DNA from 4 places in the Marinilactibacillus sp. GCM10026970 genome. Region 2 is predicted to be linked to each of the others. Evidence: riboswitches for the same ligand, from Rfam matches in the RefSeq annotation. Region 2 holds a riboswitch; each other region holds the start of a gene.

Region 1 (3,167 bases), on a different contig from region 2:
GGCAATTCATCGTCACCAATGTGAACACCCGCAGCATCAACCGCTAGGCAGACATCGACTCGATCGTTGATGATCAAAGGAACGTCAAAACGGTCTGTTAGGTCTTTCACTTTTTGAGCCAGTCTATAAAAATCGTTTGTCGTTGCTTCCTTTTCACGCAGCTGCACGAGTGTTACGCCATTTTCACAGGCGGTTTTGATCACAGTTAAAAAGGATGCTTCGTCAAAATCGTATCTTCCAGTTACAAGGTAAAGGGTTAATTCTTTCATTTTTCCCATCCTTTCACGGATTGGTTCCAGTTTTCTTTCAGTAACAGTGATAGATGGTTTAATGTTTGAAAGCGGAAATCGGCTAATCCTTTGCTTTGTGTTTTAGCTTTTTCACCACAAAGGTTAAAATAGCTGACTGCGCCAACTACGGCATCGAATGAATTTTGACCGTCTCCTAAGAGTACCGCGATTAGTGCTCCAACAATATCACCGGTTCCTGTGAATCGATCGAGTTCCTCGACACCATTGGAAAGCATCACAGTACGGTCCAGCGACACGACGACATCTGTCGGTCCAGTTGCTAGAAAAGTTGTGTTAGGATAGTATTGGCTCATCTCTTTCAGGGCGTCAATCAATTCGTTCAGGCTTTCTTCTCCCTGATCCAGTTCGTTTCCGTCAACACCTCGTCCGTGGCTCGTTAGTTCACAGAAGTTTCTAAGTTCTGAAGTGTTTCCTTTTACGACAGTTGGATGATTTTCAACTAGCGCAAGGCTCACTTGATTACGGATATCACTAACGCCGTAACCAACTAAATCAACAACCGTCGGCTTCTTCGTTTCATTAGCATAACGGCTTGCTTCCAGCAGACTAATCTGACGTTTTTCTGAAAGATGGCCAAGATTCAAAAGCAAAGCATCCGTTTGAGTAAAGAGTTGTTTAAACTCTCTCGGGTCATCTGCCATAATCGGTTTAGCCCCTACGTAAAGCAGCGCATTCGCCATAGACTCACAAGTGATTTCATTGGTAATACATTGTACTAATGGAGCTTGTTTTAATGGAAACTGAGTTGAAAGGTCATGATTTAACGCCATAAAGCGGACCTCCCATAAACAATTTTTGAGTCCGTTTGAAAGTAGACGTTTCTTTTAATTTGACTAGTACTAAAAATGCCATCACAGAACCAATCAAAGTCGCCCCAACAAATCTAGGCGTGTAAATAAACCAGTACAAACTTTGTTGGCTACCGGTAAACCAAACCATCACGGGATAAGAAAGTAGTGAACCAATGATGCCTGTTCCGATAATTTCACCCGCCATCGACCAGTACATATTCCGGCCGAATTTATAAAATAGTCCCGCTAAGAAAGCCCCAAATACAGCCCCCGTTAAAGCAAGCGGTGGAATACCTAAAAGTAACATACGGATCAGGCCGCAAATCAGCGCCATCAGCGTTCCATAGAGCGGACCAAGTAAAACACCCGCAATAATATTCATGACGCTAGACATGGGCGCCATTCCTTCGATTCGCATCAATGGTGACAACACCACGTCTAGTGCAATCATTAATGCTAGTAAAGTCAATCTGTGGATTCGATTTTTTTCCACGTAAAAAAACTCCTTTCTGCGAAAAGCAAAAGGAGTGCGGTCTGAGACAGACGGAGTCATACAATCAGAATAAAACGATTGCATAAAATCCGTCTACAACTACATTTCCCTGCGCCAGTCCTAACTGTATCAGGTTCAATGGGTATAATCTCAGCTAAATAGCACCCCAAATGTTCTTTTCAATTGATTAGAGTATAGCATACTTTTTTTGATGGGACTACAGGCTTATAAATAATTGTAGGATTCTCGCCCATTTAACCTTTTTTAAATTAATTTTCAAGAAAATTACGGTATACTAACGGTAACGATCCCTCACTAAACGAATGGACTCAAAGGCGGTATACGTATGAACATGAATCAAGAAGTACTGTTAGCGAATCTCTATAACCTGATCCTTAATCCAGCGACACGTGATTGGGAACGTTCTTTGCTGTCAGAGACAAAAGATCGCCTGGATGATGGAAGAAGTGTGGAGAGTCACCTTTCAAAAATTGAGGCCGATCTACGTCCTTTGGCGCTAAGAAGTAATCTCACACCTGACGTAATGGACTTTTACAATTTAATCACCGGTAATTTAAAAATAAAAACTTCATTTGATATAGATGGACACACCATTGACGATGAGAATAACCAGGATAGTGCCATTTTTGCGGGTGGTTGTTTCTGGTGTATGGTAGAACCGTTTGAGACACGAGAGGGCATTCTATCCGTATTGTCTGGCTATACCGGCGGACACGTCGATCACCCTACTTATGACCAAGTCAGCGGAGATTATACAGGACATGTAGAAGCTGTGGAAATCATTTTTGATACACGTATCATACAATATGCCGACCTTGTCGAACTTTATTGGCAGTTAACAGACCCTACCGATGCACATGGTCAGTTCGCAGACCGTGGTGAACGTTATCGCCCGGTTATATTCTACCGAAATGAAGAACAGCACAAAATTGTCATGGAATCCAAACAGCGTGTAATCGACTCGAACAAATATACAAAACCAATCGTTACTTCAATTGAGCCAGTCAGTACCTTTTGGCCTGCAGAAAACTATCACCAGCAGTTCTATAAAAAGAATCGTAAACGCTATAAAAGTATGGAACAATCTCGCCGTCAGTTTTTGTTTTTTCAGCGACTGCGTGGGAAAGTACACGCTAAGCTTAACGGATTCAATAAACAAAAATGAAATAAAATGATTAAACATGTCTTTACAAAACAAAAAGTACTGCAAAAGATTACTTTCTTATGTAGTACTTTTTTGTATGATAGACTTAAAATTTTTCTTCAGTATAATTTTTAAACTGATCCAAAATAGATTGCCATCCCTCTTTTTGCATTTCAAGAGAATATTCACTTTCTGCATCAAATGTTTCTACTACTTCGGTTTGGTTATTGTTTCCGTTAAATAAAATGTTCACTTTTCGATTATCCTCTAAAGTATATGCGATCGTTTTGTAGGGATCTACTTCATCGTAAATACCGGCAAAGTCGAATCCAGCACTCCCATCTTTGGCTTCCATCCGTGAAAGAAACTGCCCGCCCACTCGCAAATCATTATCTGCTTTAGTCGTA
Region 2 (3,167 bases):
ACGGATTTTTCTCAGATTTCTGAGATCGGTAAAGAAGGTGTACTTGCGTTATTGAGTGATTCAAACGAAGCAGAAAGCATGATAGAAAATGTTTCTGAGAAAAAAGTTCAAGAAGAAGTGTTGGATATTTTCCAAGACTCAAATAGTAGAATTATTGTTGCCGCAGTAGCAAGTAACATTTTACGTATTCAACAAGTGCTGAACGCGGCACAAGCATCTGGAAGAAAAGTTTTCATTACAGGACGTAATCTTGAAGCAATTCTCGCAACAGCTATTGAATTAGACAAATTGACACTTCCTGATGAGAATTTGATTGTTTCAGTGGATAAAATTGATCAGTTTGATGATAACCAAATTATTGTACTTGAAACAGGCGCTTCTGGTGAACCAATTAAAACACTTAGTCGTATGGCAACAGGCAATCATGGACAAGTTAATATTAAAGAAAATGATCTTGTATTTATTGCTACAAGTCCATCTATTGCAATGGAAGTAACCGTTGCTGAAACAGAGAACTTGATTTACAGAGCGGGCGCTACCGTTAAGCATATTTCTGATAATATGAAAGCTTCTGGTCATGCTACGCCTAACGACCTTCAATTGATGATCAATTTACTTCAACCGAAATATTTCATACCAATCCAAGGAGAGTATCGTATGCTTGCAGCTCACGCTGATTTAGCAAATGAAACAGGTATGGATAACGCAGATATCTTTATTTTAAGTAATGGAGATGTTTTGAATTATCAAAATGGCAAAATAAATCAGACTGGTCAAGTACCAGCTGAGAATACGCTAATTGATGGAATTGGTATCGGAGACATTGGAAATATTGTTTTAAGAGATAGACGACTATTATCTGAAGATGGTATTTTTGTAGCGGTTGTAACGATCGACCGAAAAAAACGCAAAGTCGTATCTGGTCCACACATTGTAACAAGAGGATTTGTCTTTGTTAAAGAAAGTCAGGATTTGATTAATGAGTCTAACGAAATCGTTACTGATGTAGTTCGCAAAAATCTTGAACATAATGATTTCGACTGGGGATCTATCAAGCAAGATATCAGAGAAGAACTTGGAAATCATTTATTCAAAAAAACACGTAGACGTCCAATCATCTTACCTGTTATAATGGAAGTGAACCAAAATCGTCGATTCAAGTAAATCGCGATAACTTAACTATTTGTACTAGGGGAGCCAATTGAATTGGCTGAGAGTGGACTATTAGTCCAGACCCTTTGAACCTGTACGTTCGTACGTGCGTAGGGAGAGTACCTAGAATCAGTGTCTAAAAGTATCTTTTTGCTTTTTGCTATGATGATAAGAATATACTCCTCCTCTAGTATACATAGTATCTATAGGAGGAGTTTTTGTATGCAGAACGAAAAGTTAAGAGTTTATATTGAAGGGACATTGTTTGCGGCCATTGCCATGATTTTGTCTTTAATACCAATAGGGATTGGAGCATCTTTTAGTATTTCATTAGGTACGATTCCGTTGACCTTTTTTGCGATTAGAAGAGGAATGGTGCCTGGTTTATTTGCAGGATTTTTGTGGGGAATCTTGCATGTAGTAGCTGGAACAGCTTATATACTGAATATCTATCAATTTATTATTGAATATGGATTTGCTTTCACTTGTGTTGGTTTTGCCGGGTACTTTAGCCAGACCATTATCAAAAATATAAAAGAAAATTCACTTGGCACCGCTAAAAAGTATTTGATCATTACGACGTTCATAGGATCAGCTGCTCGTTGGTTCTGGCACTTCGTAGCTGGCGTATTCTTTTTTGGAGACTATGCAGTGTGGGGGCTTGATCCTGTAACGTTTTCGCTGCTATTCAATGGAGCGAGCATGCTCGCTACAATAGCGGTTACGATTATTGTATTGGTGCTGTTATTCGACAGAGCTTCATCTATGTTTGTGCCTAAATTAAAAAGCTGATCCTTGAAAATATTTCCCATAAAGCAGTCTCTATTAATAGAGGCTGCTTTGTTGTTTTACGAACTAATTGTTACAGAATACCGTATTTTTTTAAAGGAAGCTTCGCTTTAGGAACACTCTAGGGGTAATATATGTAGACGGGTAAAGGCGTAATAGTGTAAACTGATTAAGAAAAACTCTAGAAGGCTTAGTATCAGGTGTTCATAGAGGAGTCAACAAAAGGACTATAAGGGGAATAAAATGGAGATTATTAGAACATTATTTTGGTTATTTATTTTTATCAATTCGATCTTAGCATTTATAACAGTTTTCAGAGAAAGAGAAAGAGATATTGCAGCAATATGGGCATGGTTACTCGTCATAACAATGTTACCAGGGATTGGATTTGTTCTTTACCTATTTCTTGGACGAAAGATTTCTCAAGAAAATATTTTCGATATTCGGTCACAGAAAAGAATTGGTATGACGCAATTGGTTGAAGCGCAAAAACAGTTAATTGAGTCTGAAAATTTAGATGTTCCGGAAGCGAAGCATATGGATACCACATTGGAACTGGTTTCTCTTTTCTTAGAAAGTAATGAAGCCATTTTGACCAAAGGAAATAAAGTCGATATTATCACAGATGGTAAAGAAAAATTCGATAAATTAATAGAAGACATTGGTAAAGCAGAACATCATATTCATGTGACTTATTATATATTCAAAGCAGATGGTATTGGTACAAGATTGTTAAAAGCATTGGAAGAAAGAGCCGAACATGGCGTTGAAGTTAAAGTTTTATATGACCCGATTGGAGCTAGAGTCGTAGGCGCTCATTTTTTTGAACACCTAAAAGCTCTTGGAGGAAAAGCTGAACCCTTCTTCGGTTCTAAATTTTTCAGATTGAATTACAGAAATCATAGAAAAATAGTCGTAATTGATGGAAAAGTAGGATATACAGGAGGCTTTAACGTCGGAGATGATTATTTGGGTCTTTATGAAAAGATGGGATACTGGAGAGATACACACCTTAGAATCAACGGAAACGGTGTGCTTCCTTTGCAGACAAGGTTTTTGATGGACTGGAATGCATCTGTTAAACATCATCCAGTCAGTTATGAAGAAAGTTATTTTCCGGTTTCATCTTTTATGGGAACTACTGATCTACAAATTGTTTCCAGTGGCCCTGATAATGAAATGCATGCAATTAAAAAAGGTTTTCTTAAAATGATCAGTATGGCCAA
Region 3 (3,167 bases), on a different contig from region 2:
AGAACCAAACAAAACCTCACTAACCTAATCAGAGAAACACATTTCAAACATAAAATTCAAGCACACGTCGTCTTTGTTCATCCCACATTTACCCTTTATAATGCCAGTACCACCGATTCTTTTATCTTCCCCACACAAATTGAAACCCACCTCATCAAAATAAACGATCAGCTTAAAATGTCATCCCAAAAAGACAGACAACTGGCAGAAATACTAGTGGATGGACAGGAGACTCAGAATCAGCATGAACAAACTACGCCCGAATACCCTTATGAACAGTTAGAAAAAGGGGTTGTCTGTCCGCACTGCAATACGCTTTCCTTGTCGAGCGGTCTTAGAATGAAAAGTTGTCTGACCTGTGGGCATAAAGTACCATTAGAATCAGCTATATTAGAAAGTGTTAGACAATATCAAGTTTTGTTTCCAGAAGGTAAGGTGACTACAAATCAAATCGATGACTGGTGCGGTAAACAAACATCAACAAAAAGCATACGAAAAGTGCTAGAAACACATTTCACCATGGTAGGAACGAATAAACTAAAAGAATATATTTAAGGAGAAATTTTCTATAATCAAATGTACGATGAACCTTTCGTGACGATCGTTCTCATTATACTATTTCACAGATTACGTGATTTCCTAACTTTGAATGTAGCCATCAACAAGAATGAAATCGGCCTTAAGCATTACTGTCAAAGAAACTGATCAGTAAAGTCAAAAAAAACAAAAAAAACCACCTGCAGATGCAAGTGGCTAAAAAGGAGACGGACGATTACTTGGAGGAGTAATCGCCCTGAAAAATAAGTTGGTTGTTGTGGGTATGAACATAGTATAGAAAACAAATTTGAAGAAGGTATGATGAACAGATGAAAAAATCGTAAAAAATAGAAAGGAATGAAACAAATAGTCAACGCTTAAGCATATGGTATTTTCGGTACCAAACTGATATAATGAAATCGTTAAATTAAAAGAACTAGGGGAGCATAGAGCTTTCAGTAAAGATCGAGGATTTACAAAACCCTCCAACCAAACTGATCGCGAAAGCTGAGAAAGGTAAGACCTGACCCTTAACCTGAACTAGGTAATGCTAGCGGAGGGAAGTGATCATGATGAATGGCAGATCAAGTTATCTGTATTCTTATTTAGTGTGAACCGACTCTCTTCTATCAATTTTGGAAGAGTTTTTTTGTGTCTTAAAATGTCTAGAGAGTGGGATGAGCAAAATGATAAAACAGAACGATTTTCAAACAGTAGCGCAACAAATAATAGAAAAAACCACCTTTTTATCGGTCATAGCAATCGAAAAAGTCTTCGGTGCACAAGGAGCGGTGAGAAAATGACGACTAAACAAGTATTGACGATTGCAGGCAGTGATAGTGGTGGTGGAGCAGGAATTCAAGCAGACTTGAAAACCTTTCAAGAAAGAAACGTATTTGGGGTATCCGTATTAACGGCGGTCACGGCTCAGAACACACTTGGGGTTCATGGAGTACATCCTGTGCCGCTTGAAATGGTTGAAGCACAATTAGATGCAATTTTCAGTGATTTCAACTTGTCAGCGATTAAAACAGGCATGCTTGTTAATGGGGATTATATGGAGCTCATTGCAAACAAACTTTTAGACCATAAAATAGCCCCACTGATCATTGATCCGGTCATGGTCGCAAAGGGAGGACATCCCTTAATGGCATCTACTGCGATCGAAGTGATGAAAAATAGACTGGTTCCTTTAGCAGATGTCATCACACCCAATATCCCAGAAGCTGAAGCGTTGACAGGGATTGAGATAATAAACAAGGAAGATATGCTTAAAGCTGCCTATCAGTTAAAAGAAGCGGGGAGTAAAGTTGTCATCATAAAAGGTGGTCATACGCTGGATGATCCGAAAGCCTCTGATTTGATACTGCTTGAATCTGGAGAGGAAGTATGGCTATCCACCCCCCGAATTGACACGAAAAATACTCACGGTACGGGATGTACGTATTCAGCATGTATTGCGGCTGAAATTGCAAAAGGCCACTCAGTGCTAGAAGCCATCAAGACAGCTAAAGCTTACATCCAAGCCGCAATATCTAATCCACTGGAGCAGGTGGGGCACGGTCATGGACCGACAAATCACTGGGCTTACCGAACAGAAAATTAAGAAAGTAGACAAAAAAATCCCATTAGGAAAAAGCGAAAGTTCGCTGAATCCTAATGGGATTTTTTTAAGGAAGGAAAGCATTCCAACCTCAATTTAAAATTGAGACATATCTAGTCTCTTATATTTCTATATTCAGCAATGTATACAATTCAATCAGGGGAGAAAGAAAGTTCAGCTTCATATAGAATAAGTTTCTTTTCAAAAGAACAAGATAAAGTGGGGGGCCACTTTAAAACATTCAATATTAGGGGGAGAAAAGAAAAGTGTTTTATAATTTGACACTATAGATAGTTTAACAATATTTTTTGTACGTATCCTTAAAATCAGTTAAGGTTTTAGCTGAGAAAAATAATAATTTCCTCAGCTAGCCGTAATTATTGTAACGCGTTCACCATAGCTTTGTTAAAAGCAGGTAAATCTTCAGGCGTACGGCTTGAAATTAAACCAGAATCGTCAATAACGACTTCTTCGTCACGGAAGTTTGCGCCGGCATTTTTAAGATCAATTGCTACTTGAGAGACTGAAGTAATATCTTTTCCTTTTACAACTTCAGCATTGATTAGTAGTTGTGGACCATGACAAATTGAGAAAATTGGTTTATTATTTTCAGAAAATGCACGTGTGAAATTCAAGAAACGCTCATCCTTACGAAGTTGGTCGGGTGAAAATCCACCAGGTATGAGTAAAGCGTCGAAATCTTCTGGGGAAACATCGTCAATACTTTTGTCGATTGTAACAGAAGCTTTTCCTTTTTTACCTTCAACGGTTTCGCCTGCTTCAAAGCCAATCGTTACGATTTCGTGACCTGCTTTTTCGAGTTCTTCTTTTGGTGAAGTGAATTCTACATCTTCAAATAATTTTGTCATAACGGTTGCTACTTTTTTACCCATGTCTAAATTCCTCCTATTAGTTTATCTACATTTAGTGTATCGCGCATGTAGAACGGGTGCAAATCTAATGCTTATACTAAATGCTGTTTCTCATGGTATTCTCTAGCCGATAAGATATGTTATGATAAATGAAG
Region 4 (3,167 bases), on a different contig from region 2:
TAACGGATAAAAATGGTGTGTTGAGTGTAAACACTCTTGCTCCAGGCGCATACCAATTCGTAGAAACAAAAGCGCCAACTGGTTATGTACTCAATACAGAACCAGTTGAATTCGAAATCGAATCTGTAGCAAAATCAGAACCCGTTATTGTTGAGGTAGCAGCTATAAACTATCAAGGTACAGTACAATTAAGTAAAGTAACAGAAACAGGCGAAGCCTTACCGGGCGCAACATTTGCCTTATTCGATGCAGATAGTTTAGATGTTGAGCAAGAGGTCGTTTCAGACGAACAGGGGATCGTTCGCTTCGCACAACTTGCACCAGGAAATTATATTATTAGAGAAACACAACCAGTCATAGGATATATTCGAAATACTAGAGAAGTAGAAGTCATTATTGAAGATTCGTCAAGTGGACAACCTGTTGTTACAGATTTAGGAGAATTTACAAATTACCAAGGTGCAGTCTTATTGACTAAACGTGATTCAGCAGATGCGACAATTACATTAGCAGAGACAGCTTTCACCTTATTTGATCAGTCAGGTACAGAGCTGATGGCCGATATAGTCACGAATGCAGATGGTCAAGTAGAAGTTGATGGCCTAGCACCAGGGGAATACCACTTTATTGAAACTCAGGCGCCACCAGGATATGACATTTCTTATATCCCGATTGAATTTGAAATCGAACCTGAGACAGTAGATAAACCAGAAATGGTTTTAGCGACAGCAACAAATAGTAAGCTCATTATTACTGAACCGACAGAAGATTCAGAATTGATCATTAAAACACCAAAACCAGTTCTGAACCAAGAGTCGAATAGAGGGCTGAACTCAAATGTGATCACAAAACTGACGACTGATCCAGAAGTCATTAAACCAGTAAAAACGAATCAGTCTCAGTCTAAGCTTCCGCAAACCGGATTCCAACAATATGGTGGAATCGCGCTTCTGGGAGGGGTCCTAACATTGATGGGTACAGGTATCTTCTTATCAAATAGAAAAAAAGTAAAATAATCAATTAACGACCGAAAAAGCCAGGGCTCTATAGCCTGGCTTTTTTCTGTGACAAATTCTTAATTTTAATATAAGAATAGTTTTGGATGAAATAACCTTTAAGATAAACCTTTTTTATTATTCGTCCCGAACCGTCCGAATTGATTATTTTTAAATGTATGGTATAATGTAACTACATTAAGAATAAATATGAAGTATTATATAAAATCGTTTTAACGAAGTTTAATCGATCTGGCGCAACTATAGAGTTGTAAGGACACAGTAGAGGTAGGGACTGTGTTGTTTAAATGAGAAACTCAGTCATATAATTTGAATAGTAATTTAGCACGAATTAACTGTATAAGTCATTTATTTTTAATCAGAGAGCCGCTCCCTTAATTGGGAGGGGCTTTTGTCAATTCTAAGGCAATTTAATCCAGGTACTTTAGATGCGCATCGGGATGAGCAATTTTTTATAATACAGTATATTATTTTAAAAGCATATGATATGATTTATGTAATTGAATACACAATAGACCACTAGGGGAGCTTCTTGTTGAAAAGCTGAGGCTGAGATAGGTAGAAACCTGACCCTTAGGACCTGATCTGGATAAAGCCAGCGTAGGAAAAGTGGAATGATGATTTGACTCTAGCACTCTCTTTTGAGAAGGCTTTATTAAGATTGTAAATGAACCCACACCCTTTTTCTGTCTGCTTAAGACAGAGAAGGGGTGTTTTTTGTTTATTCAAAAAAGCGAAAAGAGGGCAAGGAATGAGTGAACAGAAAACCGTTTTAGTTACAGGATCAAGTCGAGGACTAGGAGCTATGATTGCGAAACAGTTTGGTGAAAAAGGATATAAAGTAGTAGTCAATTACTTTAAAAACAAAGAAAAGGCGCTTAAAGTTATTGAGGAAATTGGAAAAGACAACGCAATCGCCATTCAGGCAGATGTTAGAGATGAACAGCAAGTAGAAGCTATGGTAAAAAAAGCCACAGAACATTTTGGAACAATTGATATCGTCATCAACAATGCTTTAATCAATTTTGAATTTAATCCAGTCACCCAAGGAACAGTGGAAGAATTGACTTGGGAGAATTATAATGAACAGCTTCAAGGAACAGTCCAGTCTGCCTTAAACACGATTCAAGCTGTCCTTCCTGAAATGAAAAAACAGCAATACGGTCGGATAATCAACATAGGTACAAACTTATTTCAAAATCCCGTAGTCCCCTATCACCAATACACAACGGCCAAAGCGGCACTCGTAGGATTTACTAGGAATATGGCGAAAGAACTCGGAAAAGATCAAATCACAGTTAATATGGTGTCTGGTGGCTTGTTAGAACGAACAGATGCTAGTGCAGTTACTACGCCAGAAGTCTTTGATTTGATTGCAGCAAGTTCTGCACTAAATCGCGTGACAGAACCAGCAGATGTAGCGGAAGTCGTTGTTTTCCTAGGGTCTGAGGCTTCCAGAGGTGTCACGGGACAGAATATTGTTGTAGACAGCGGATTAACAATGAATTAAGAAATAAATAATGTGTAGAAAGTGTTTGATCATTTTATTGATGAGAAGTAAAAAGCTGCGCCTTAGTGGGTGTAGCTTTTTACTTGTTCGGGGTAATGTTCACTAGAAAATTTTGGTATACTATAAGAAACTGATAGATAAGGAAGCTAAGCTATTGAAAGACTTACTTAAAGATGACGAACGTATTGATCAGTTGATGCAATACGATATAGAAATTATACAAAGCCCTTCAGTCTTCTCTTTTTCACTAGATGCCGTATTATTAGGAGAATTTGCTCAAGTACCCAAGCATAATCGTGCTAAAATTGTTGATCTCTGTTCTGGAAACGGTGCAGTTGCACTCATGCTTAGTCAAAAGACGGCTAGTCCGGTGACTGGGGTTGAAATTCAAGAAAGACTTGTGGATATGGCAAATAGAAGTATTGAATTGAATCAATTACAGGAACAAGTAATGATGAAACATGCGGATGTTAAAGAAGTCAGAGAACTGATTCGACATGATTCAGTGGATGTCGTGACGTGTAACCCGCCTTATTTTAAAGTGACAGAAGAAAGCCTTCAGAATCCAAACACAAACCTTGCGATTGCCAGACATGAGATTCACTTGTCTTTAGGTGAAATGATGAAAGCAACGGCATTTT

The links. A riboswitch is a leader RNA that binds a small molecule or an ion and turns the genes downstream of it on or off. The one in region 2 is predicted to bind thiamine pyrophosphate.
Region 1: it holds a riboswitch for thiamine pyrophosphate, as region 2 does, so the genes downstream of both, thiW (energy coupling factor transporter S component ThiW) here and thiT (energy-coupled thiamine transporter ThiT) in region 2, are expected to answer to the same signal.
Region 3: it holds a riboswitch for thiamine pyrophosphate, as region 2 does, so the genes downstream of both, thiD (bifunctional hydroxymethylpyrimidine kinase/phosphomethylpyrimidine kinase) here and thiT (energy-coupled thiamine transporter ThiT) in region 2, are expected to answer to the same signal.
Region 4: it holds a riboswitch for thiamine pyrophosphate, as region 2 does, so the genes downstream of both, ACFP65_RS08790 (3-oxoacyl-ACP reductase) here and thiT (energy-coupled thiamine transporter ThiT) in region 2, are expected to answer to the same signal.

The regions. Positions count from the first base shown of each region.
Region 1 covers NZ_JBHSUL010000013.1:15,300-18,466, forward strand. Annotated here, with positions in the region: gene thiE (thiamine phosphate synthase) at 1-278, opposite strand, end outside; gene ACFP65_RS05045 (hydroxyethylthiazole kinase) at 266-1,081, opposite strand; gene thiW (energy coupling factor transporter S component ThiW) at 1,065-1,595, opposite strand; TPP riboswitch at 1,685-1,774, opposite strand; gene msrA (peptide-methionine (S)-S-oxide reductase MsrA) at 1,942-2,781, shown strand; gene ACFP65_RS05060 (SRPBCC domain-containing protein) at 2,867-3,167, opposite strand, start outside.
Region 2 covers NZ_JBHSUL010000034.1:179,281-182,447, reverse strand. Annotated here, with positions in the region: gene ACFP65_RS11650 (ribonuclease J) at 1-1,164, shown strand, start outside; TPP riboswitch at 1,181-1,287, shown strand; gene thiT (energy-coupled thiamine transporter ThiT) at 1,375-1,944, shown strand; gene cls (cardiolipin synthase) at 2,185-3,167, shown strand, end outside.
Region 3 covers NZ_JBHSUL010000009.1:28,161-31,327, reverse strand. Annotated here, with positions in the region: gene ACFP65_RS03205 (nuclease-related domain-containing protein) at 1-555, shown strand, start outside; TPP riboswitch at 966-1,116, shown strand; gene thiD (bifunctional hydroxymethylpyrimidine kinase/phosphomethylpyrimidine kinase) at 1,337-2,143, shown strand; gene ACFP65_RS03195 (type 1 glutamine amidotransferase domain-containing protein) at 2,518-3,033, opposite strand.
Region 4 covers NZ_JBHSUL010000027.1:278,623-281,789, reverse strand. Annotated here, with positions in the region: gene ACFP65_RS08795 (SpaA isopeptide-forming pilin-related protein) at 1-1,016, shown strand, start outside; TPP riboswitch at 1,528-1,641, shown strand; gene ACFP65_RS08790 (3-oxoacyl-ACP reductase) at 1,768-2,526, shown strand; gene ACFP65_RS08785 (tRNA1(Val) (adenine(37)-N6)-methyltransferase) at 2,723-3,167, shown strand, end outside.